Regions from separate parts of the Sphingobacterium sp. R2 genome, predicted to be linked through region 1. Evidence: riboswitches for the same ligand, from Rfam matches in the RefSeq annotation. Region 1 holds a riboswitch; each other region holds the start of a gene.

Region 1 (5,500 bases):
AAGAGCAAATCAGATCGCTCTTATTTAGGGAAGAAAAAATCATTAGCCAACGCTGGCACAAAAGCAACTATTGGCTTAGTCAAGTGTATGGATTAATTGATTTACACGAATTAATTATTGCACTGGATCATGATTATGATGCCATTCGAAAAAATTTGCTGGATACCGGCAGCCTTCCGCTAATTCGTCGTAGTATAAAATTACTGGCCTTGGAAATCGATAGTTTTTCGCAGCCTAATAAAAGGTTTCGCTATGCAGAGCAGCTTTACGACAACCACAGTAAAATCAGTGCACTGTTGTCGGATCTAAAGGGAATCCAAGAACAACAGACTGCGCAAGCAAATGGTATTCTTGCTTCCATCATCCGCAATATTGAAGCTATTATTGAAGTTCTCAAACGGATTCAAGTTGCTTTTTATCAGAATCAAGAAATCAAAAACAAAATTGACACTAATGAGTATCAGCAATTTATCAACCGTCCATTGCGTAGTTTAAATGATATCAAGAGCAGACTCCATCTCCATAATCCACTTTTCCGTTTTGCACTCCGTATGGCGGTTCTCTTCGGAACAGGTGCATTGATAGGTATATCTTTTTTGGATTTTAAATATACCTATTGGATCTTACTCACTATTGCCATCGTTGCGAGACCTGCATTTTCAATGACTAAAACACGTAATATAGAACGCATACTAGGTACATTTTCGGGAATTGCCGTCGGTATACTCTGTTTGGTCTGCATTGACTTTCTGCCTGCTCTTCTTCTCATTGCCGCTACTGGGTTATTTGGATTCTTCTTATTCAACCGATCAAATTATATGGTCAGTGTGATCTTTATTACGCTGGGCATAGTCATTGCATTAAACTTATTTGAAGGAAATATTAATATCATTTTAGGCAGTAGAATAATTTTTACTTTAGTTGGTGCGCTGCTGGCAATAGCGGGCTATTTTTTGATACCAGTACGCCAAAGCTCGAGCATAATCCACTTAGCAAAAGAGGTCGCATTGTATAACCATCATTATTTTCAAATTATCAACAGACGCCTTTCCGACGATCTGCAAAGTTCGTTCGACATTCGGCTCGCTCGAAAAAAGGCACAGACTGCCATGGCTCTATTTTCCGATGCGATCAATCAAATGAAGAAGGAACCTGAACACAAGTGGGTAGACTGGTCTCATATCCATCATTTTCAAGCACTCTCCTATCGCATCAATTCGCATTTGGCTGGTCTCTCCCTATCGTTAGGTAGAGAATCTAATCACGACATAAAACACAATATCTACAGTAGAATTGATGCTTTAAAACCCCTTTTAACCGATTTAGATCAGCTTGCAGAAAATATCACCTTAAAAAAAACATAAGGTAAACCGCTGTATTTATGTATTGATATTGGATAACAAATATGTAATTCCAGCTGCGGAGGTAGCTCCCTTTTAACTAAAAAAAACGTATTTCTTTTGCATTGATAAAAAAGAAGTTTATATTTGTATCGTCTTCGAAAGAAGATTTCTAATCAACACCTTCCTTAATCAGTAGGTCTTGATTTATAAAGAAGTGGCGAGAGACTGGCTCAATGACCCACTGGCAACCTTCAATTTGCTTGAAAAGGTGCCAATTCCTGTCCAAAACAATACCGTTTTGGAGCATATAAATGATATAAGACAATGCTTATTAACTTACTGAAATCCATTACAAATTCAGGTTCAGGTTCAATACAACTGAACCTTGCGAACAGCAAAAGTGTACTACATCGTAAAAAAGTATCGATGCGAATGCGTATGCATACACACTTCACTGCTTGTTAAACATCATTTCCTTTTTCTTGGATAACGATTGACAGACCTTCCAAGTAGGTGTGTATGCTTCTCTTTTACCTTTACAAATTCTTTTTTTGAAACCTTAAAATCTAATATATTATGTCTTCTAACAAAAATTTAAAATTCGAAACACTACAGGTTCATGCTGGCCAGATCGCTGATCCTACCACAGGATCCAGAGCAGTTCCTATATATCAAACAACATCTTTTGTATTTGAAAATGCAGAACATGGAGCCAATCTATTCGCGTTAAAACAGTTTGGAAACATTTATACCCGGATTATGAATCCAACTACGGATGTATTTGAACAGCGGATTGCAGCTTTAGAAGGTGGTGTTGCAGCAGTCGCAGTTGCATCTGGTCAGGCAGCGCAGTTTATTGCATTAAATAATATTCTTGAAAGCGGCGACAATTTTGTTGCAGGGTCCAACTTATATGGAGGCACATTCAATCAATTCAAAGTTTCCTTCAAACGGCTAGGTATTGAAGCGCGTTTTGCGACCGATGGTGAAGCTGATAAAATAGAAGCGCTCATTGACGATAAAACTAAGGCTATCTATGTTGAAACAATCGGAAACCCAAGTTTCAATATTCCTGATTTTGAAAAAATCGCTGCTGTAGCCAAAAAATACGATTTGCCATTAATTGTTGACAATACATTTGGAGCTGGGGGTTATTTATTTAAACCATTAGAGCACGGCGCAAATGTGGTCGTTGAATCGGCAACGAAATGGATTGGTGGTCATGGAACCAGCATTGGTGGCGTCATCGTTGATGGAGGTAACTATAACTGGGGAAATGGGAAGTATCCCCAATTTTCCGAACCGTCCGATGGCTATCATGGATTGGTCTTCTCAGATGTTTTTGGTGAAAATGGCTCATTTGGTAATATACAATTTGCAATCCGCGCGCGTGTAGAGGGATTAAGAGATTTTGGACCAGCACTCTCTCCTTTCAATTCATTCTTGTTGTTACAAGGCCTTGAAACATTGTCTTTACGTGTACAACGGCATGTCGACAACGCGTTGGAAATCGCTAGATGGCTTGAGGCCCATCCTCAGGTAGAAAAGGTAAATTATCCGGGATTAAAAAGCTCGCCGAGTTTCTCAAATGCACAAAAATATCTTAAAAATGGATACGGCGCAGTGCTTTCTTTCCAGCTAAAAGGCGACGCAGCCCAGAAAGCCAACGACTTTATCGACAGCTTAGAATTAATCAGTCATTTAGCTAACGTAGGCGATACTAAATCGCTGATTATTCATCCAGCTGCAACGACCCACCAACAATTGAGTGAGGACGACCAAGCGAATGCGGGTGTGTTTAAAGGACTGTTGCGTCTGTCAGTCGGAATAGAACATATTGATGACATCAAAGCAGATTTACAACAAGCTTTTGATAAAATCAACTAATTAGACTTTCGGCTATAAAATTTAAACGTAAAATGAGTAAGCATATTTATCTGCACCCAGAGCCTTTTGTATTTGAAAATGGACGAGAGCTTACTGATTTACAAATCAGTTATGAGACGTTTGGCCAACTTAATCCAGATCGCAGCAATGTGATCTGGGTATGTCATGCACTAACGGCCAATGCAAACGTCCTGGATTGGTGGCCGGGTCTTTTTGGAACCGATGATTTATTTGATCCGAACGACTATTTTATCATCTGCGCCAACGTTATTGGGTCGGCCTATAATAGTAGCAACCCATTGTCTATTAACCCGACCACTGGGCAGCCCTATTACCTATCATTTCCGGAGTTTACGGTAAAAGATTTGGCCAGTGCACACCAGTTTCTTGCTGACCATCTGGACATCAAGCGTATCAACGTTCTTATCGGGAGCTCATTAGGGGGGCAGCAGGCATTGGAATGGGCAGCTTCCAACACGATCTCAATCGATCATTTAATCGTCGTTGGCACAAATGCTGTTCATTCACCATGGGGTATTGCATTCAATGAGAGCCAACGCCTTGCCATTACAACCGACCGTACCTTTTATGCAAACCATCCTGATGGCGGAGCTAAGGGACTAAAGGTGGCACGTTCAATGGCATTGCTATCGTACCGTAATTATACAACCTATAGTAATACACAGAGCGAAAATGATCAGAATAAGCTCGGCGACTACAAAGCGTCATCTTATCAAAATTATCAGGGGGAAAAATTAGTAAGCCGCTACAATGCTTACAGCTATTATTTCCTGACGAAAGCAATGGATAGCCACAATTTGGGGCGCGGCAGATTGTCTATTGAATCTGCACTATCAAACATTAGCTGTCCAACATTGGTATTGAGTGTCAATACAGATTTATTGTTTCCTCCACAAGAGCAACAATTCATAGCACAGCATATTCCCAATGCTCGTTACGAAGAGATTGAATCAACCTATGGTCATGACGGCTTTTTGATCGAAACAGCAAAACTAACAGAAACTATTAGCCTCTTTCTGAGCGAGCACAAAGTGTATGCTGCTGAATTAGTATAAGAGATTGAACAAAATAATAAGAGAATATAAGAAGAGATATGAGCAATAAATTAACAATAGGGATGTTTGGATTTGGTGTTGTAGGCCAAGGTCTTTATGATATTATCAAAACCAAAAATCTTAATCTGGAGATCAAGAAATTTGTCATTAAAAACGGTGATAAAAAACGCTCCCTACCAGCGGAGTTGTTTTCTACTGATGCGGAGGCAATTTTAGGTGATCCAGAGATTAACACTGTTGTCGAACTGATTGATGATGCCGAAGCAGCATACCAACTAACTGTGCGCGCACTGAAATCGGGAAAAAATGTGGTTTCTGCCAATAAAAAAATGATTGCGAGCCATTTGGAAGAGCTAGTTGATATCCAGCATGAATATGGTACAAGCTTATTGTATGAAGGTGCTGTTTGTGGAAGTATTCCTATTATCCGGAATTTAGAAGAGTATTATGATAATGAATTGCTCCACTCTGTTAGTGGCATTTTTAATGGATCTTCCAACTATATCCTATCTAAAGTTTTCAACGAAAACCAACACTATTCAGATGCTTTGAAGAAAGCGCAAGAACTCGGATTTGCAGAAACAGATCCAACCTTGGATGTCGGTGGATTTGATCCCAAATTTAAAGTATGTATTGTTGCTTCGCATGCGTACGGTATCTATGTCAAACCAAACGATGTGTTCAATATTGGTATTGATAAATTGGGACAGCAAGATATTCGTTTTGCGAAAGAAAAGAACCTCAAGATCAAATTGATACCGACGGCAAGAGAGATCGACGGAAACAAAGTTGTACTTTATGTATTACCACGCCTAGTAGGCAAAGACAGCATGCTCTATAATGTAGAAAATGAGAACAATGGAGTATTGGTGAAAGCGGCCTTTGCAGACGAACAATTTTTCTATGGTAAAGGAGCAGGTGGCCACCCAACAGGTTCTGCTGTGCTATCTGATATCGCGGCTCTTCGCTATGGATACCGCTATGAGTATAAAAAACATTTAGAATCCAGCACCTTAAATTATAGCCAAGATTATTTAATTAAGGTTTATTTGAGATACACCGATGATACACTGATTGAAAAGTTAAATTTCAGTGAAATCACAGAACGATATTACGCACCAGATTTCAAATATGTCATCGGACATATTAATCTTCAACAAATCGCAGCTCACAAAGCCGATTTGGATCAAGAGG
Region 2 (5,500 bases), 1.7 Mb from region 1:
TCGTTTATGATATATACATGGTGACGTAATATGATGAGTTGATTACCTTTGGACGAAGCTAACAGCTGTACAAATTACGTTGGTGTTGACGGCAGAGCTCGTGTAATGATGTATGTTTTAAAAGGGGGGCAAGATGTTAAGGATGTCATTTTCAGTGAATTTTATAAAATCATGTTTATGATTAGAAAAAAATAACTATCTTTGCATCCCCTCTAGTATGAAGCTCGGGGGATATGTTGAATACATAAAATAAATTAAAAAATGGCAACTAAAATCAGATTGCAAAGACACGGTAAAAAAGGACGTCCTTTTTACCACGTAGTCGTAGCGGATTCTCGCGCTCCACGTGACGGTAAATTCATCGAACGTATTGGTTCTTACAACCCAAACACTAATCCAGCAACGATTGTTTTGGATTTTGAAAAAGCTTTGGATTGGATGAATAAAGGTGCTCAACCGACTGACACAGCTCGCGCTATCCTTTCTTACAAAGGTGTTCTTTACAAAAAACACTTGCAAGGTGGTGTGAAAAAAGGTGCTTTTGATGAAGCTGCTGCTGAAGCTAAATTTGCAGCTTGGACTGAAGCTAATGATGCAAGAATCTCTGGTAAAAAAGATGGTTTAGCACAAACTAAAGCTGATGCTAAAAATGCTGCTTTAGCTGCTGAAGCTAAGAAAAAAGAAGAAAAAGCTGCTGCTGTAGCTGCTAAAAATGCTCCTGTAGCGGAAGAAACTCCTGCTGAAGAGACTGAAGCTCCTGCATCAGAAGAAACTGAAGGTTAATTCTTTCATAAAGTATTCGAGAAAGCCGACTCAACCTTGAGCCGGCTTTTTTTGAAACAGCCAATAGGCTAATAGTTTGCCATTATCATGTCTTACATCTAATTGCCAAATACGAAAATATGACTATTGATCAAAGCTTTTACATCGGTTATATCAGCAAAACAAGAGGGCTTAAAGGGGAAGTACAGCTATTTTTTGAGTTCGAAGAATACGAGAGTTTGGATATGGACGTCGTCTTCGTGGAAGTGAACAAAAAGCTTGTTCCTTATTTTGTTGACGTCATCAAATTTCAAAAGAACAGCACCGCTTATGTGACATTCGAGGATGTGGATCATATTGATAAGGCTCAAATACTTGTGCGTAAAAAGCTATATCTTTCCAATGATAAAATGCCGGAGCGTGATCCAGATGATTTTAGATATACGGATTTAATCGGCTTTTTAGTAATTGATGAAAACCATGGTGAACTGGGGAGAATAACAGATGTTCAGGAATTTCCACAACAATTTGTTGCTACCGTAGATATGGATGGCAAGGAGCTGATGTTCCCGCTTTCGGACGATTTGATCTTAGGTATCGATGGCGAAGAGGAGATTATTGAAGTTGAATTGCCAGAGGGCTTGGTGGATCTCTATAAAGAATAAGCTATCCCCGAGCTTAATTCAAATGAATAGCGGTATACTATAACTATTGCAGTAATTTCTTATCTTGGTCCGTGTATTATTGTTGGCCATAATTATTCATTGATATTGAAACCGTTATTACTGCTGCTATTCGCATTTTCGTTATCTTCCTGTACTTTCTTTAGCAAGAAAAAGGCGTTTCCTGAAGGCAATTACCAAATGATATTTGGTTATTCGAATGAGGAGTATAAAAAATTAAAAAGCGAATCTTCCAAAAATGTGGAGGCAGATGTCTATGGTAATGACCCAATGCTATACCGATCTTTTCTCTCCCTCCATGATAAAGACCAATTTGTCCTAGCCATCGATGACATATTACTCTTCGGGAAGTATAGATTCAACGGCGACCGATTAGAGTTGACGGACGAGAAAAAAGGTAGCATCGGATTGGATATTGTTAAGGTAAAACAAGATTTTATTCAGCTGAGAGGTGATTTTTCACAGTTTAACTCCGAGCGTGTGCCTACTACCGAAAGACTTTATCTCAATTTTGCTTTAGATAAAACCCCTATACGCGAGACGCCAAGCAAATTTGACAGTCAAGTGAACTTGTGGCGGAATGCTCCCGTAAGAACAGAAAGTGAAAAAGAGATCAAGGCGAGGGCATTGAATTTTGTTGATTATTCTATCGCTTACTTTCAACATATATCGAGTTCTGGTACACATCACGATTATCGAATGGATGGTGTTGAATCGCCAATTATTTATGCGGAGAACGGTATTGTGCTGAAGGCGTGGAAAGATGTGCCCGAGTCGTGGAAAGCGTTGTTTTACAATGAACAAAATGCATTGATCGCTTATCGCTATTTATTTGATGGCTTTAAATATGGATCGAAAGAGGAATACCATGTAACAGGACTTCTATTAATCACGTTTTATCTCAAAAATCTACGGAATTCCCTAGCAACGCATCATTAGCCGATCCTGTTGTGGCGTAGTCAATCTGTTGGCTGTCAATGATCCTCGATCGTTAATTTTATCTGTTTTTTAGGTCTTTAAGTTTTGGTGGAGCGTAAATTCCTGTTATTACCTGGAAATAAACCTGAAGCCGTATTTATTGCGGTCTTTTCGCTGCCTTTTAAGCCTTTTCGAAAAAATATTTTTGTCTTTTGATTTTTTAAAACGATATTAGCAATGCTTATAGAGAAAGGCCGAGGGAATAGACCCGTTGAAGCCTTAGCAACCTGTATTGTTCAAGGTGCTAAATTCTACCCTACTCCATGTGGGAAAGATAAGTTACATGAAGATCAACGATTCCTCGACGTGTGCGTTTCGATATAAGCCAACCAAACTAAAAAACAGTTTTTTTAATGAAGATTATCGATCATATCCAGAATGCCAAAGGAAAAACATTGTTTTCTTTTGAGCTATTGCCACCGGCGAAAGGACAGGGCATCCAAAGTATTTTTAAAACCATGGATGAACTGATGGAGTTTAAACCTCCTTTTATCGACGTAACTTACCACCGGGAAGATTATATCTATAAAGAGCATGCAAGTGGATTACTGGAACGCGTTTCCTATCGCAAACGTCCTGGGACAGTGGCGATATGTGCAGCAATCATGAATAAATATAAAGTTGATGCAGTACCCCATTTGATATGTGGTGGTTTTACTAAGGAGGAAACCGAAAATGCACTGATCGATTTGAACTTCCTGGGCATAGATAATGTCTTGGTATTGCGCGGAGATGCACGTAAGGGCGATGCTGATTTTATTCCAACGGATGGTGGACATGCTTTTGCAACAGACTTATTGCAACAGGTTACTGATATGAATAAAGGAAAGTATCTTCATGAGGATATTGTCACTTCAGAAAAAACTGATTTTTGTATCGGTGTTGCAGGTTACCCCGAAAAACACTTTGAATCACCGAATTTTAATACTGACTTTAAATATCTGAAACAAAAAGTCGATATGGGGGCGGAATTTATAGTAACTCAAATGTTTTTTAATGTCGAAAAATATAAGGAATTTGTTACTAAATGTAGAGATAATGGAATCCATGTGCCTATTATTCCAGGATTAAAGCCACTGACAACTAAAAAGCAACTCGTGACCTTACCAAGAATATTTCATCTGGATATTCCAGAAGAACTGAGCGATGCTGTTTCGGCATGTAAAACAAATGCCGACGTCAGACAAGTCGGAGAAGAGTGGTTGGTACAACAATGTCAGGAGCTGATCAAGTTTGGCGCTCCGGTTCTACATTTCTATACGATGAGTAATCCGGGGCCAACAAAGAAAATTGTACAAAAACTAGCTTAACTCATAAAAATACCAGGTAAAGGGAGCTGATAAGCTCCCTTTTTCATTTTTAAGATATTCTATAATTGACCTTATAGCCCAGTCGTCGTGTTTATGACTTATTCTTTTAATTGAGTGGAAGCGACAGTGTATTTATTGTCAAGTACTTGTGTTAAATAGTGTTAATTAACATCCTGAAATCAGGATAACTTTTTACATTAATGTGCTATAAAGGATTTAATAAAAAACCAATTGACCTTATGACGTACAACAGAATAAATTCTCTACTGGGTTTTGCTTGTGGACTCATTGCCACATGTGTATATATTGCTACCGTGGAAAAGACGGTAAGCTGGTGGGATTGTGGTGAATTCATTGCCTGTGCTTACAAGCTGGAAGTAGCACACCAACCTGGGGCACCCTTATTTCTTCTGATTCAAAATATATTTTCTAACCTGGCTTTGGGTAATGCCGGTAAAATCGCCTATTGGATGAATATCGGATCGGCAATTTGCAGCGGGCTTACGGTTACATTTTTATTTTGGACCATAACAGCAATTGCCAAGAAGATACTCCGCGAAGACAAATGCATACCCTTATCCAACAGCTTGCAGATTTTCGGAGTAGGAATTGTTGGTGCAATGGCATTTAGTTTTAGCGATTCATTTTGGTATTCGGCTGTAGAATCCGAAGTTTATGCGATGTCGTCCTTGTGTACAGCAGTTGTGTTTTGGGGAATACTAAAATGGGAAGCTCGTGCTGATGAAGAAGGTAGTGACCGTTGGCTGGTATTTATCGGTTTTGTTATGGGGCTTTCTATTGGCGTTCATTTATTGAATCTTCTTGCTATCCCAGCGATAGCGATGGTTGTCTATTTCAGAAAAGCAACTCAGGTGAGTGGAAAGGGTACCTTAAAAGCTTTTGTCGTAGGTGTACTGATCCTGGGGGCTGTTTTGTGGGGTATTATACAATGGTTGGTTGGCCTGGCAGCTAAAGTTGACCTTGTATTTGTAAATTCACTTGGAATGGGATTTGGTTCCGGCATTTTCTTCTCATGTGCATTACTATTAGGCTCGATAGTTTACGGTTTGTATTATTCGCATACAAAGCACAAATACACGCTCAACACCGCTTTGTTAGTTTTTTGTTTTGTTTTATTTGGATACAGTTCCTACACCATGGTCATGATCCGGGCAAAAGCAAACCCATCCTTAAATAATAATGCACCGGATAATGTATTTTCGTTTTTGGGCTATTTGAGCAGGGAACAATATATTCGAGAACCATTACTCAAAGGTCCGTATTATGATTCGCAAGTGGTTGGTGTAAAGAGTAAGACAGGCTATCGGAAGGATCAATCGGCGTATGTTCCCTTCACACAGGTAGACAAATATCAATTTGATAAGGAAACCTTTTTCCCGCGTATCTATAGCCAAGATGGAAGCCATCAAGCCTATTATAGAAGTTACCTCAATTTGAAAGAAGGGCAACAGCCAACGTTCTCCGATAATTTTAAGTTCTTTTTCAATTTTCAGCTTGGCGATATGTATACCCGGTATTTCTTATGGAATTTTGTCGGTAGACAGAATGATAAGCAAGGGTATGGAACGTATAATGACGGGAATTGGCTGTCAGGAATCAAAACATTGGACAATTGGCGCCTGGGGGGCCAAGATAAACTTTCCCCAGCTCAAGAACATGATCCGAGCCGAAATACCTATTTCTTTCTGCCGCTGCTTTTGGGGATAGCTGGTGCGCTATGGTTGTATCGAAACAACAAGCCTTATA
Region 3 (5,500 bases), 710 kb from region 1:
GAGAAGGTTTACTGCGTAAACTATTTAAAGGAACTTACTTTGAACATATCCTGCCACTTGGTTCCGCGGACGAGGAAGAGCATGAATCCTTTCTCACAGAGCAGATCAGCAAATTCAAAGATTGGTTAAAGGGAATCAAAGGATAAGGATAAAAATCAGAAAAGAACAGCAATGATTTTAAATAATAATAATAATAATAATAATAATAATAATAATAATAATAAGATGGACTTTAAAAATATAACAATTGCAGGAAGCGGTGTTTTAGGTTATCAGATCGCTTTCCAAACTGCTTTTCATGGCTATGATGTTACCGTATATGACATCAACGATGAGGTACTTGAAAAAGCAAAAGCTAAATTTGATCTTATGGCGCAGGCATTTGAGAAAGATCTTCATGCCAGTCAGGAACAACTGGCTTCAACCTTCGACAGACTCAGTTACGATTCAAACCTTGCTTCGGCAGTAGCAAACGCAGATTTTCTGATCGAAGCTGTTCCCGAAAACCCTGCCATTAAAATTGGTTTCTATCAGGAGTTAGCGAAAGTCGCTCCAGAGAAAACCATTTTTGCGACAAACTCCTCCACCCTACTACCAAGTCAGTTTGCCCAAGAAACTGGCCGTCCAGAGAAGTTCCTGGCGCTACATTTTGCCAATGAAATCTGGAAGCACAATACAGCAGAAATTATGGGCCATCCGGGTACAGACAAAACGGTATTTGAGCAGGTTGTAAACTTTGCAAAATCCATTGGCATGGTTGCCCTACCGCTGCATAAGGAGCAGCCTGGCTATATTGTAAACTCCTTACTTGTCCCATTACTTTCGGCAGCAACGGATCTTTTGGTCAACGAAGTAGCCGATGCCCAAACGATCGACAAGACTTGGATGGTTGCCACGGGAGCGCCAACAGGCCCCTTTGGCATACTCGATATCGTTGGCATCACAACAGCCTATAATATTAACAAAATGAGTGCCGAGGCAACCAATGATCCCATAAAGATAAAAACTGTAGCCTATCTCAAAGAACATTTTATAGACAAGAACAAATTAGGCGTCGCTACCGGGGAAGGGTTTTATACCTATCCCAATCCAGCCTATCAATCGCCAGACTTTTTGAAGTAATCGACTGGCTTTCGAAAGAACGCGACTTCAATAAACAGCTCGTGCATGATATTGCAAGATAACGGATAAATAAGACTTGTTATACAGTATACAGAAATGCCTTTCAAATGCTGATTTGAAAGGCATTTCTCCAACATCTGCTTAGCGTATTATCCATATAAGGAATCTTCAATTGCATTCCACAGTTGAATTCTTTTTTGCAGCGCAACTTTACTAATTTCCTTCATTTCCGTCCATTTAACCTCATCGTCCTTCGCAAGATCTGTAATCATCTGCATCGCCAATGGACCGTGTTCGTCACCATCTAAATCAATATGCCGCTGAAAATAATAAATAAAACTGTCTAAATTGGCTGTGGGGAAATTCGCTTTAATTTCTTCTAAAATAGACGTAAACATTCCGGGGATGAGGTCTTCACGTCCAAAGGTAAACACCGCCGCAATTTTATGCACCTCGCCCTCGGCAATCACTTCAAATGTAAAATTCAGAAAATCTTTGATTCGCTTATCCAATGTTGTCATTGCTATAACATCGAATATATTATCCGATTTTTTGGCATTGGCAATAAATTTATTGATCAAATGGAGATCGGCCCCCATAGCAGACATGGCGTCGAGATACATCTCAAAATGGCTTAATCGACGTCCATCGATATATTCATCCGACTCTTCTGCCAATACAATTTCATTAATCAAATAGCGCGTTGAAGGATGTTCACTGGCGAACCATGGAAGTGTGGTACAGGTTAATTTGATCTGTAAAGCTTTTAATAAAGACATAAAATCCCATACAGCATACACATGCCCTTCGGTAAAAGAACGTAAATTTTTGATCGTTTTGACTTTACGGTATAAAGGGTGTTGCAATAATACTTCGCGTTCAGCAGCAATGTATTCGTTAATTTCCGCAATTCTATTCATGGCGCAAAAGTATTGTGTTATCTCTGCTTTTTAAAGTATTTTCGATGAGATTACAGTAACATGATAAATTTCCCATCCAGCTAACCGCTTTATAACCAAATCACAGCCAACACCCCGCCTCGCTTTGACCTCCCTATTTCTGTAGCTAACGCCCATTTAACCTTAAAAACAAAAAAAAATTTCATTATAAAAAATAATCTACTATATTTGTAGAGTATTCAGAATTGCATGATGCAATACCAACCGAGTGGAGGCACCGCGGTGGTAAATTAATACGGGTTTCGACCAAAATAAACGTCGCAGAACGATTATTTTCCCAATAAGATCTGGATACAGTTTATGGTTTAATCCTTTAAATTTTTAAATTGTATGGCTACTACAACAAATCTTTACCAACATTTACTGGAAAAATTCAGTTATTACTCCACAGATGAACTGATCCAGCTCAACAACGACACCATTTTAGGACAAGGCTGGGGATCATCGAAAGCTACCTTCAGGACAGCTTTGATCAGTACGTTTTCAAAAAGGGGACTTGATCTTTCTAATATTATTTCCAAGGAAGACGGTTTCACCTCGGTGAAGCAGGTACCTGTACGCTTGGAACAGAATGTCCTGATTCCTTTACAGTAATGCCCTATAAACAAAAAAAGAGTAGGCCTAGCCTACTCTTTCGTCAATGAGTGATGATATCTTAATGTATGATTGAGCGAATGGGCTGTTTGCCGAGCGTCGTCTTTGTAGGACGAGAGATCGTCGCAATTTTGAATTTCTGCCACATCCACTTTCGTTCTTACTTTGCTGATGACCTGATTTAATTCCGATTTCCAGTTGCCCGGATCGCCAAAATCGTCCATCCAATTTTTATTGATAAACTTTTTGTAGTTCAAAAGCAAAATATACAATTCCTCACCACTACCGGCGCGATTGATTGACGTGCGCCAGTTCTCTAATTTTTCTTTAAAACTCATAACCAGCAATATACAAAAGAAATACGACTTGACCAAATATTCCGAGTTTTACCGTACGTATTGACAAAGATTTGACAGGATAATCGCTTTTTCGTCGGGGTCGACAATTTCATAAAAACTGTTATCTTTATCACCGCAGCCTGAGCGCTTAAACGGTTGCAATTTAGTTGAATACATGAGTATGCGATATTTTGATTTTGAAAACAGTAAATACGGCTTTCCCTTAGCGATGGATGCCCATCGGTTTGAGGACAATACCGACCTGATTTTTGAAGCCGAACCACACACCATCAACTTTTTTGAGATCATGTTTTTTGAACAGGGAAGCGGGGTGGCATATACCAATGAAAAACGTATTGATCTATGCCCAGGAACCATTTTATTCGCTTTTCCCAATCAGATCAAGCAATATGAATTTGATAAAAATAGCGTCAAAGGATTCCATTTAATCTTCAAACCTGAGTTTTTGGAATCGTTCTTTCAGGATAAGACACTTGTATATAAACTACCCTATTTTTACAACTATTCATTTTCGCCCTATATTGTCGCAGCAACTCATGATTTCGAGGTATTTAAAATCCTGCTTTCCGAAATTGTTTTTGAGATCGGAACATTTCGATCCGACAGTCCCAATATGATTCGCGCATTCCTTGCCAGTATTTTACTGCGGCTGGATCGGCTATTTCGCGCATTTCACCATATAGCCAATGAAGGCTCGAACAATAATTTGCTGACGCGATTTAAAATGCTCATGGAAGAGCATGTCAACTCCAACCTGAACTGCAATCAATACGCGGACTTACTGAAAATACATCGCAATGAGCTGAATCGTCAAATTAAAGCTTATACGGGCCACAGTCCAATCCACCTAATCCAACGCCGAAAAGTTCAAGAAATCAAACAGCGGCTTCTCCTGGACGAGCAGTCTATCGCCCAAATTGCCGTTGAACTTCATTTCAGCGATCCTAATAATCTTTCCAGATTTTTTAAAAAACTAACGGGCATATCTCCTTACGCCTATAAGCAGAAAATGCAAAATGATAGTTTTTCATAAACTTGTGATAGCTATCCATTGACAAAGCGGGGCTATCTTTGCATAGATCGTCGTTGCATTCATCAGATGACGGTCACCGTTTTAAGATTCATCAGCTGGATACGTTTATGTTATCGAGCATCACACTTGAAAAAATATGCTAAAAGCACTACTATTCTGTTGTTCACTTTATGGGCTACTTACTAACCCCGCATACCGTATTACTGGCCGTTTAGTTGACCACCAGTACAATCCGGTTGGTTATTTCATAATTGAAACCTTTGTATCCAATACGGAAAGGGAGCCCTTGGCCTTATTAGGTCGGGATACCGTTAGGAATAGCAATGGCGAATTTAAGATCAAGGTGTTAAAAAAGGGGAGCTATCTTCTAAGGATAGCCGTTCCGGATTACACCGATTATTCTCTTTTTACCACCATACAGGATTCAACCTACTCCTTTCCTGAAATACATTTGCAGCAAACAAAATAAGTGTTACCTATTCAACCTTGTATCCCATAGACCGCATTTTTGCGATCGCATTTGCCTTCTCTAGGGTGATTGGTCGTATTCGCTTAAGGTATCCTAGGGGCTTACTAGCCCCCTTGTTTGCCTATTCTTTGCCGACTGGTTGCTATTTAGTTACCATTTTAGCAGAGAAACAGCTAAAAAACACCAATCAAACAGCAGAGAAACGGCAAAGAAACAGCAGAGAAACAGCAGAGAAACGGCAAAGAAACAGCAGAGAAACGGCAAAGAAACAGCAAGGAATAAGCAGAGAAAGAGCAAACCAATGCCAAGCCAATCTCCTAGCAGGAGCGAAGAAGTACCAAAGAATAGGCAAAGAAATACCAAAGAACGCAGGAAAAAACACTGCGTATTATCTGCAAAAAATCAATCGACAACTAAACTTTTACCTTATATTGCGGTCTCATTAACACGTACACAAACAAGAATTCTTCTATTTTAGTCCAAACGCGATATGATACTAGCTATTTCCTTCAAAACCATGCTCGCCCTTCTTCTGCTTGGCTCTGCCAGCGATGTCTATGTTGATAATAGCAAATACGAAAATAGCAGTGCCTATATCCATCAAGACCAGTTGGGAGACGGCTATGCCAAAATTGGCGGTCGTATTTACTATCGTGGTAAAGAAATTGTCAATGCCAATGCCGGTTCTTTTCAGTTTTTAGGTGATGGTTATGCAAAAGACACCTGGAAAGTCTATTTTCGGGGGTCAATTCTAACTGATGCCAGCCCATCTACTTTCCAATTTCTTTGCGACGGTTATGCTAGTGATGCTTGGAGAGTTTATTTTTATGGCAAGCCATTGTTGGACGCAACAACTTCCACCTTTAAGACACTGGGAAATGGTTACAGCAAAGATACGTGGAAAGTCTACTATTTAGGCAAGGAAATTAATGGGGCAAACGCTTCGAGCTTTGAAAATCTCGGT
Region 4 (5,500 bases), 2.7 Mb from region 1:
ATCTCAATTGTTTGATGAATCTGTCAATGCTGCGATAACAGCTGTTGCAGGAAAGTTAGAGCGGCGAGAAGTTGTTGACTTCGCTAAAGTTCAACAAGAACGAAATCTTGAAAAATCCAAACAAGAACAGGCAAAACAACGCCTTTTGGCCGAGCAACTCGAAATACAATATAGAATTGAAGAGCTAAAGAACAAGCAGCATACTATTTTCTCCAACTTCAAAGAGCAAGAAGATCAATTACGTGCGTTATATCCTAATGTTATTGAAATAAAAAATTCATTTTACGAGACATATATTAAAAGACCAGAGTACCAGAAATACATCAAATTTTCTGTTTCAAATGAGCTTACCGATGACAATCTCGTACAAGCCTTTATCATGCTCAACGCATCAAAGGTAGATGATCAGGTGAGCGGAAAAGATGATAGTACGCGCTTTGTTATTCCCTTACTGGATGGCCTGGTTGATCAGCAAACCAAATTCAGGGTAGCCACCTTACCCCCAAGAGAGGATGCAAAACTTACAAAAACGATCGCTGATTTAGAAAAAAGACTGGATGTGCTTAATAAAAAGAACTCCTGGTCGGGGTTTAACGTTTACGATTCTGTTGCCATGTTGGGGGGCAAAAAGGCTGACTATATCGAAGATGTCGCTATTGGAATGGAATTGGCTAAACGCCCATTGAAAGATAGGTTAAATATTATCATCGTTCAAGAGCTTATCAAGGAGGAATTGGCTCAACGCGACATCAGAGCGCCATTTAATATCGAAATATGGAGCACAAACAATATTTTACTTAATAATATCCTTAACGAAGCGGCATTAAAGAATCCTTCAAATACAACACGGTACTCCACTGCTCTCTTTAAAGGCGACATTGGTGCTGCGCCGGGAAAATTAACGATTTATTTTCCAGACAAAAAGGCGATTATTGCAGATAACATGGGTTATCTCCTTTTGCCTATGCTTGCACTACTTTTTTTATTAGTAGGGTGTTTTGCATACACGTTGATTATCATCTTTAGACAAAAGAAAGTTTCGGAGATGAAAACAGATTTTATCAACAACATGACACATGAGTTTAAGACGCCAGTTGCGACTATCATGATTGCTAGTGAATCGCTTAAGGACCCCGATATCAATGCCGACCATAAACGCGTTCAAAAATTGGCCAATATCATTTACGACGAGAATGTTAGATTAGGAAATCACATTGAACGTGTACTTGATTTAGCTCGACTAGAAAAAGAAACCTTAAAATTAGATCAGGTAGATGTTCATATTAACGATCTTGTTTCTGCGGTTACAGACAGTATGCAGCTCAGAATGCAGAATATTGGCGGAAAATTTACTATTGATCTGGCAGCCACTAAAGATATCGTCGTTGGCGACGAACTGCATTTCTCAAACGTATTTTATAACCTATTGGATAATGCAATTAAATACAACAAAGGTGATCTACATGTGAATATACAATCAAAAAACGTCGGTGATAGTATTGTGGTCACTATAGCTGACAATGGTATCGGTATGAGCCGAGATCACCTTCAAAAGATTTTTGACCAGTTTTACCGCATACCTACGGGGAATGTCCACAATGTAAAAGGATTTGGTCTCGGTCTAAGTTATGTACAAGATATTCTGAGGAGACTGAATGGAAAAATTACGGTTAAAAGCGAAAAAGATAAGGGCACGACCTTTGAGGTAATATTGCCTACAAAAAAATAAAAGGTTCCTTTTTTGTATATTTCCTCTGTAAAAGAATTTTAAAGGTAGAGGAAGCTGATTTATCAGCATCAAGGGAATTCGTTAAAATTTAAAGTATTCATTATGCAAAAGATATTATTAGCAGAAGACGATCCTAATTTAGGGGATCTTTTAAAAGACTATCTCGAATTAAAGGGAAAATTTGACGTCACACTATGTACAGATGGTGATGAAGCAATATCCCAATTCAAGAAAAATAACTACGACCTCTGCATCTTCGATGTGATGATGCCTAAAAAAGACGGCTTCTCGGTTGGGCGTGAAATCAGAAAAACGAACAATACTGTTCCTATAATCTTTGCCACAGCAAAAGGTATGATGGAAGATAAAACTGAAGCTTTTGAACTTGGAGGAGATGATTATATCACCAAGCCGTTTCGCGTTGAGGAATTGTTACTTCGCATCAATGCTCTGCTTAAACGCAGTGTTCGTGATAAAGAGGAAGAGATCGTTGCAGACAAATTTGAAATTGGCGATTATTTCTTTGATTATACAAGCCAGCAGATTTCCTATAAAGGGCAGATGCAAAAACTATCGACTAAAGAGGCTGAACTATTACGCCTGCTCTGCCTAAAGAAAAATGATGTATTGACAAGAGAGGAGGCTTTATTAAAAATATGGCATGATGACAACTATTTTACGGGTAGAAGTATGGATGTCTTTCTCAGTAAACTTCGAAAATATTTGAAAGAGGATAGTAAAGTGGAGATTGTAAATGTACATGGAAAAGGTTACAAACTTTTGGTAAGCTAAAAACAGAGGGAAGGAGTAATAGGATCATTCCCATTTTTTTTGTCTATAGTGTATAGAATTATGAAATAAAGTAATAATTCGATGAAAAGAAGAGAAAAAAACAATTTTATTCTTAGTAGAATATAAAAAATAAATACACTTTTCTAAAAAATTTGCATTTTTAAAATAATTACGTTACCTTAGCATCGCTTATAGAGAAAGGCAGAGGGAATAGACCCGATGAAGCCTTAGCAACCTGTCCCTTGACAAGGTGCTAAATTCTACCCATTGTATATGGGAATGATAAGCCGAAGTCACCAAATTCTAGTGTGTCCTTCTCTCTCTAGCAAGAAATATAGTTGAAAAAAAATATTAAAAACATTCATTATGTTATTGACTAACAATTTAGGTTACCCTCGTGTGGGCGCGTTCCGCGAATTGAAAAAAGCCAATGAGGCCTATTGGGCTAAAAAATCTTCTGTTGAGGAATTATTGGATACCGCAAAAAAAATACGTGAAGGCAATTGGAAAACACAAAAAGATGCTGGAATAGATTTGATCCCTTCCAATGATTTCTCCTTTTACGATCAAGTATTGGATTTAACCCTTACGGTTGGTGCAATTCCTGCCCGTTACCATTCTTTATTGAATAAAGTAGACAACAATTACAGTTTAGATCTATATTTCGCTATGGCTCGTGGTTTCCAACAGGAAGGAATCGACGTGACTGCAATGGAAATGACCAAGTGGTTAGATACCAACTACCATTACATGGTACCAGAATTTACAAAAGATCAAGAATTTAAATTGACTTCTGAAAAATTCTTAAACGAATACAACGAAGCAAAATCCTTGGGCATTGATACTAAACCAGTTTTACTCGGTCCGATCACTTACCTATTGATCGGTAAAGAAAAAGAAACTGGCTTCGACCGTATCGATTTATTGGATAAACTTGTTCCTGTATACGAGGAAATATTGGCTAAACTAGCTGATGCTGGTGCACAATATGTCCAGATTGACGAGCCTTTCTTAGCTTTGGATTTAGATGCTAAAGTAAAAGCTTTATATCAACCTACTTTCGAAAAATTAGCTGCAGCAGCAAAAAATATCAAATTAATCGCAACGACTTACTTCGAAGCTTTAAAAGACAACGAAGATATCGCAGTTAACTTACCTGTCCATGCTTTACATTTGGATCTGGTACGTGGTGAAAACCAATTGGATACGGTACTAGCTAAAGTTCCAGCTTCATTAACATTATCTTTAGGTATTGTTGAAGGTCGTAACATCTGGAAAAATGATTACGAAAAATCATTGGTTAAAATCAAACAGGCTGTTGATGCATTAGGAAAAGACCGCGTTTGGGTGGCTCCTTCTTCATCATTGTTGCATGTTCCTTTTGACCTAGATAATGAGCATAATGAACAATCATTACCTGCTGAAGTAAAGAATTGGTTAGCTTTTGCCAAACAAAAATTAGCTGAAGTGAAAGACTTAGCTGTACTGGCAGAAGGCGAAGTTGATGCGGAAACAGCGAAACGTTTTGAAGCGAACAAAGCTGCTGCTGAGAGCCGCCGCACTTCTCCATTAATTCACAAACCTGAAGTTAAGACACGTACAAGCAATATCACTGATGACGATGCAAAACGTACTTCATCATTTGCAGACCGTAAAGCAGCGCAACAAGCGAAATTTAACTTGCCGGCATTCCCTACCACAACGATAGGTTCTTTTCCACAAACAAAAGATGTTCGTAAATGGAGAGCAGATTTGAAAAAAGGTGCTATTACTCAAGAGGAATACGATAAAGCAATCGCAGAAGAAACGGAAAACACCATCCGTCTTCAAGAGCAATTGGATATCGACGTATTAGTACACGGCGAATTTGAGCGTAATGACATGGTTGAATACTTCGGTGAACAACTAGCTGGCTACGCTTTCACACAAAACGGTTGGGTTCAGTCTTACGGTTCTCGTTGTGTTAAACCTCCGATTATCTATGGTGACGTTTACCGTCCAAAGGACATGACTGTACGTTGGTCATCTTACGCACAATCGTTGACAAACCGTCCGGTGAAAGGTATGTTGACTGGTCCGGTTACCATCTTACAATGGTCTTTCGTACGTAACGATCAACCGCGTTCAACAACAACTTACCAAATTGCTTTGGCTATCCTGGATGAAGTACAAGCTTTGGAAAAAGCAGGTATCAAAATTATTCAAATTGATGAACCAGCTATCCGTGAAGGATTACCTTTACGTAAGGCTGATCAGAAAGATTACTTAAACTGGGCAGTACGTGCTTTCCGTGTTTCTTCTTCAAATGTAGAAAACGATACACAAATTCACACACACATGTGTTATTCAGAATTCAATAATGTAATCGAAGATATCGCTGCAATGGATGCTGATGTTATCACGATCGAGACTTCACGTTCTCAAATGAAATTATTGAATGCTTTCGCTGGCGACTTTAAATATCCAAATGATATTGGTCCGGGTGTTTATGATATTCACTCTCCACGTGTGCCCAGCAAAGACGAGATGGTAGATCTATTGCGTAAAGCAAAAGCAGTAGTTCCGGCAGAACAACTTTGGGTTAATCCTGACTGCGGATTGAAGACCCGTGCTTGGCCAGAAACCAAAGCAGCTTTAGAATCTATGGTGGAAGCTGCCAAAATCTTAAGAGCAGAATAATTCCTAAACGCTATTGATTAAGCCCTAGGTGAAATCTCACCTAGGGCTTTTTTTTTCGCATATTAATCTAAAAATTGTAGCCAGATCAAGGGCCTACTTATGATCAGGATTACTTTCTTTCTTCCTAATCTTCCCACTACCTTTACTAATTTCCTGCTTTCCTCTAATCCGCTCCTCAATCGACTTCAGGCTTGACGAAAAATCAAGATCAACATTTTCAAGTTTCGCGATTTTTAACGCCTTCAACGCCTTTTTGTATTTTCTTAATTTTTCAAATAGAAGTGCTTTCTTTAGCCAGAT

Evidence for each region. Region 1 has a riboswitch for S-adenosylmethionine ahead of VXM68_RS18920 (O-acetylhomoserine aminocarboxypropyltransferase/cysteine synthase family protein). Riboswitches for the same ligand answer to the same signal wherever they lie in the genome.
Region 2: it holds a riboswitch for S-adenosylmethionine, as region 1 does, so the genes downstream of both, metF (methylenetetrahydrofolate reductase [NAD(P)H]) here and VXM68_RS18920 (O-acetylhomoserine aminocarboxypropyltransferase/cysteine synthase family protein) in region 1, are expected to answer to the same signal.
Region 3: it holds a riboswitch for S-adenosylmethionine, as region 1 does, so the genes downstream of both, VXM68_RS21820 (5-oxoprolinase) here and VXM68_RS18920 (O-acetylhomoserine aminocarboxypropyltransferase/cysteine synthase family protein) in region 1, are expected to answer to the same signal.
Region 4: it holds a riboswitch for S-adenosylmethionine, as region 1 does, so the genes downstream of both, metE (5-methyltetrahydropteroyltriglutamate--homocysteine S-methyltransferase) here and VXM68_RS18920 (O-acetylhomoserine aminocarboxypropyltransferase/cysteine synthase family protein) in region 1, are expected to answer to the same signal.

The regions. Positions count from the first base shown of each region.
Region 1 is NZ_CP142884.1:4,509,629-4,515,128, forward strand. Features, by position in the region: gene VXM68_RS18915 (FUSC family membrane protein) at 1-1,364, shown strand, start outside; SAM riboswitch class I at 1,545-1,657, shown strand; gene VXM68_RS18920 (O-acetylhomoserine aminocarboxypropyltransferase/cysteine synthase family protein) at 1,920-3,230, shown strand; gene metX (homoserine O-acetyltransferase) at 3,263-4,306, shown strand; gene VXM68_RS18930 (homoserine dehydrogenase) at 4,345-5,500, shown strand, end outside.
Region 2 is NZ_CP142884.1:839,200-844,699, reverse strand. Features, by position in the region: gene VXM68_RS03485 (30S ribosomal protein S16) at 262-783, shown strand; gene rimM (ribosome maturation factor RimM) at 903-1,427, shown strand; gene VXM68_RS03475 (hypothetical protein) at 1,533-2,384, shown strand; SAM riboswitch class I at 2,602-2,704, shown strand; gene metF (methylenetetrahydrofolate reductase [NAD(P)H]) at 2,777-3,733, shown strand; gene VXM68_RS03465 (DUF2723 domain-containing protein) at 3,973-5,500, shown strand, end outside.
Region 3 is NZ_CP142884.1:5,216,856-5,222,355, forward strand. Features, by position in the region: gene VXM68_RS21805 (oleate hydratase) at 1-146, shown strand, start outside; gene VXM68_RS21810 (3-hydroxyacyl-CoA dehydrogenase) at 226-1,122, shown strand; gene VXM68_RS21815 (DUF3050 domain-containing protein) at 1,272-2,042, opposite strand; SAM-I-IV-variant riboswitch at 2,252-2,345, shown strand; gene VXM68_RS21820 (5-oxoprolinase) at 2,412-2,675, shown strand; gene VXM68_RS21825 (hypothetical protein) at 2,708-3,013, opposite strand; gene VXM68_RS21830 (AraC family transcriptional regulator) at 3,189-4,067, shown strand; gene VXM68_RS21835 (hypothetical protein) at 4,204-4,536, shown strand; gene VXM68_RS21840 (hypothetical protein) at 4,554-4,982, shown strand; gene VXM68_RS21845 (DKNYY domain-containing protein) at 5,027-5,500, shown strand, end outside.
Region 4 is NZ_CP142884.1:1,827,050-1,832,549, reverse strand. Features, by position in the region: gene VXM68_RS07575 (sensor histidine kinase KdpD) at 1-1,729, shown strand, start outside; gene VXM68_RS07570 (response regulator transcription factor) at 1,832-2,521, shown strand; SAM riboswitch class I at 2,708-2,810, shown strand; gene metE (5-methyltetrahydropteroyltriglutamate--homocysteine S-methyltransferase) at 2,888-5,200, shown strand; gene VXM68_RS07560 (hypothetical protein) at 5,294-5,500, opposite strand, start outside.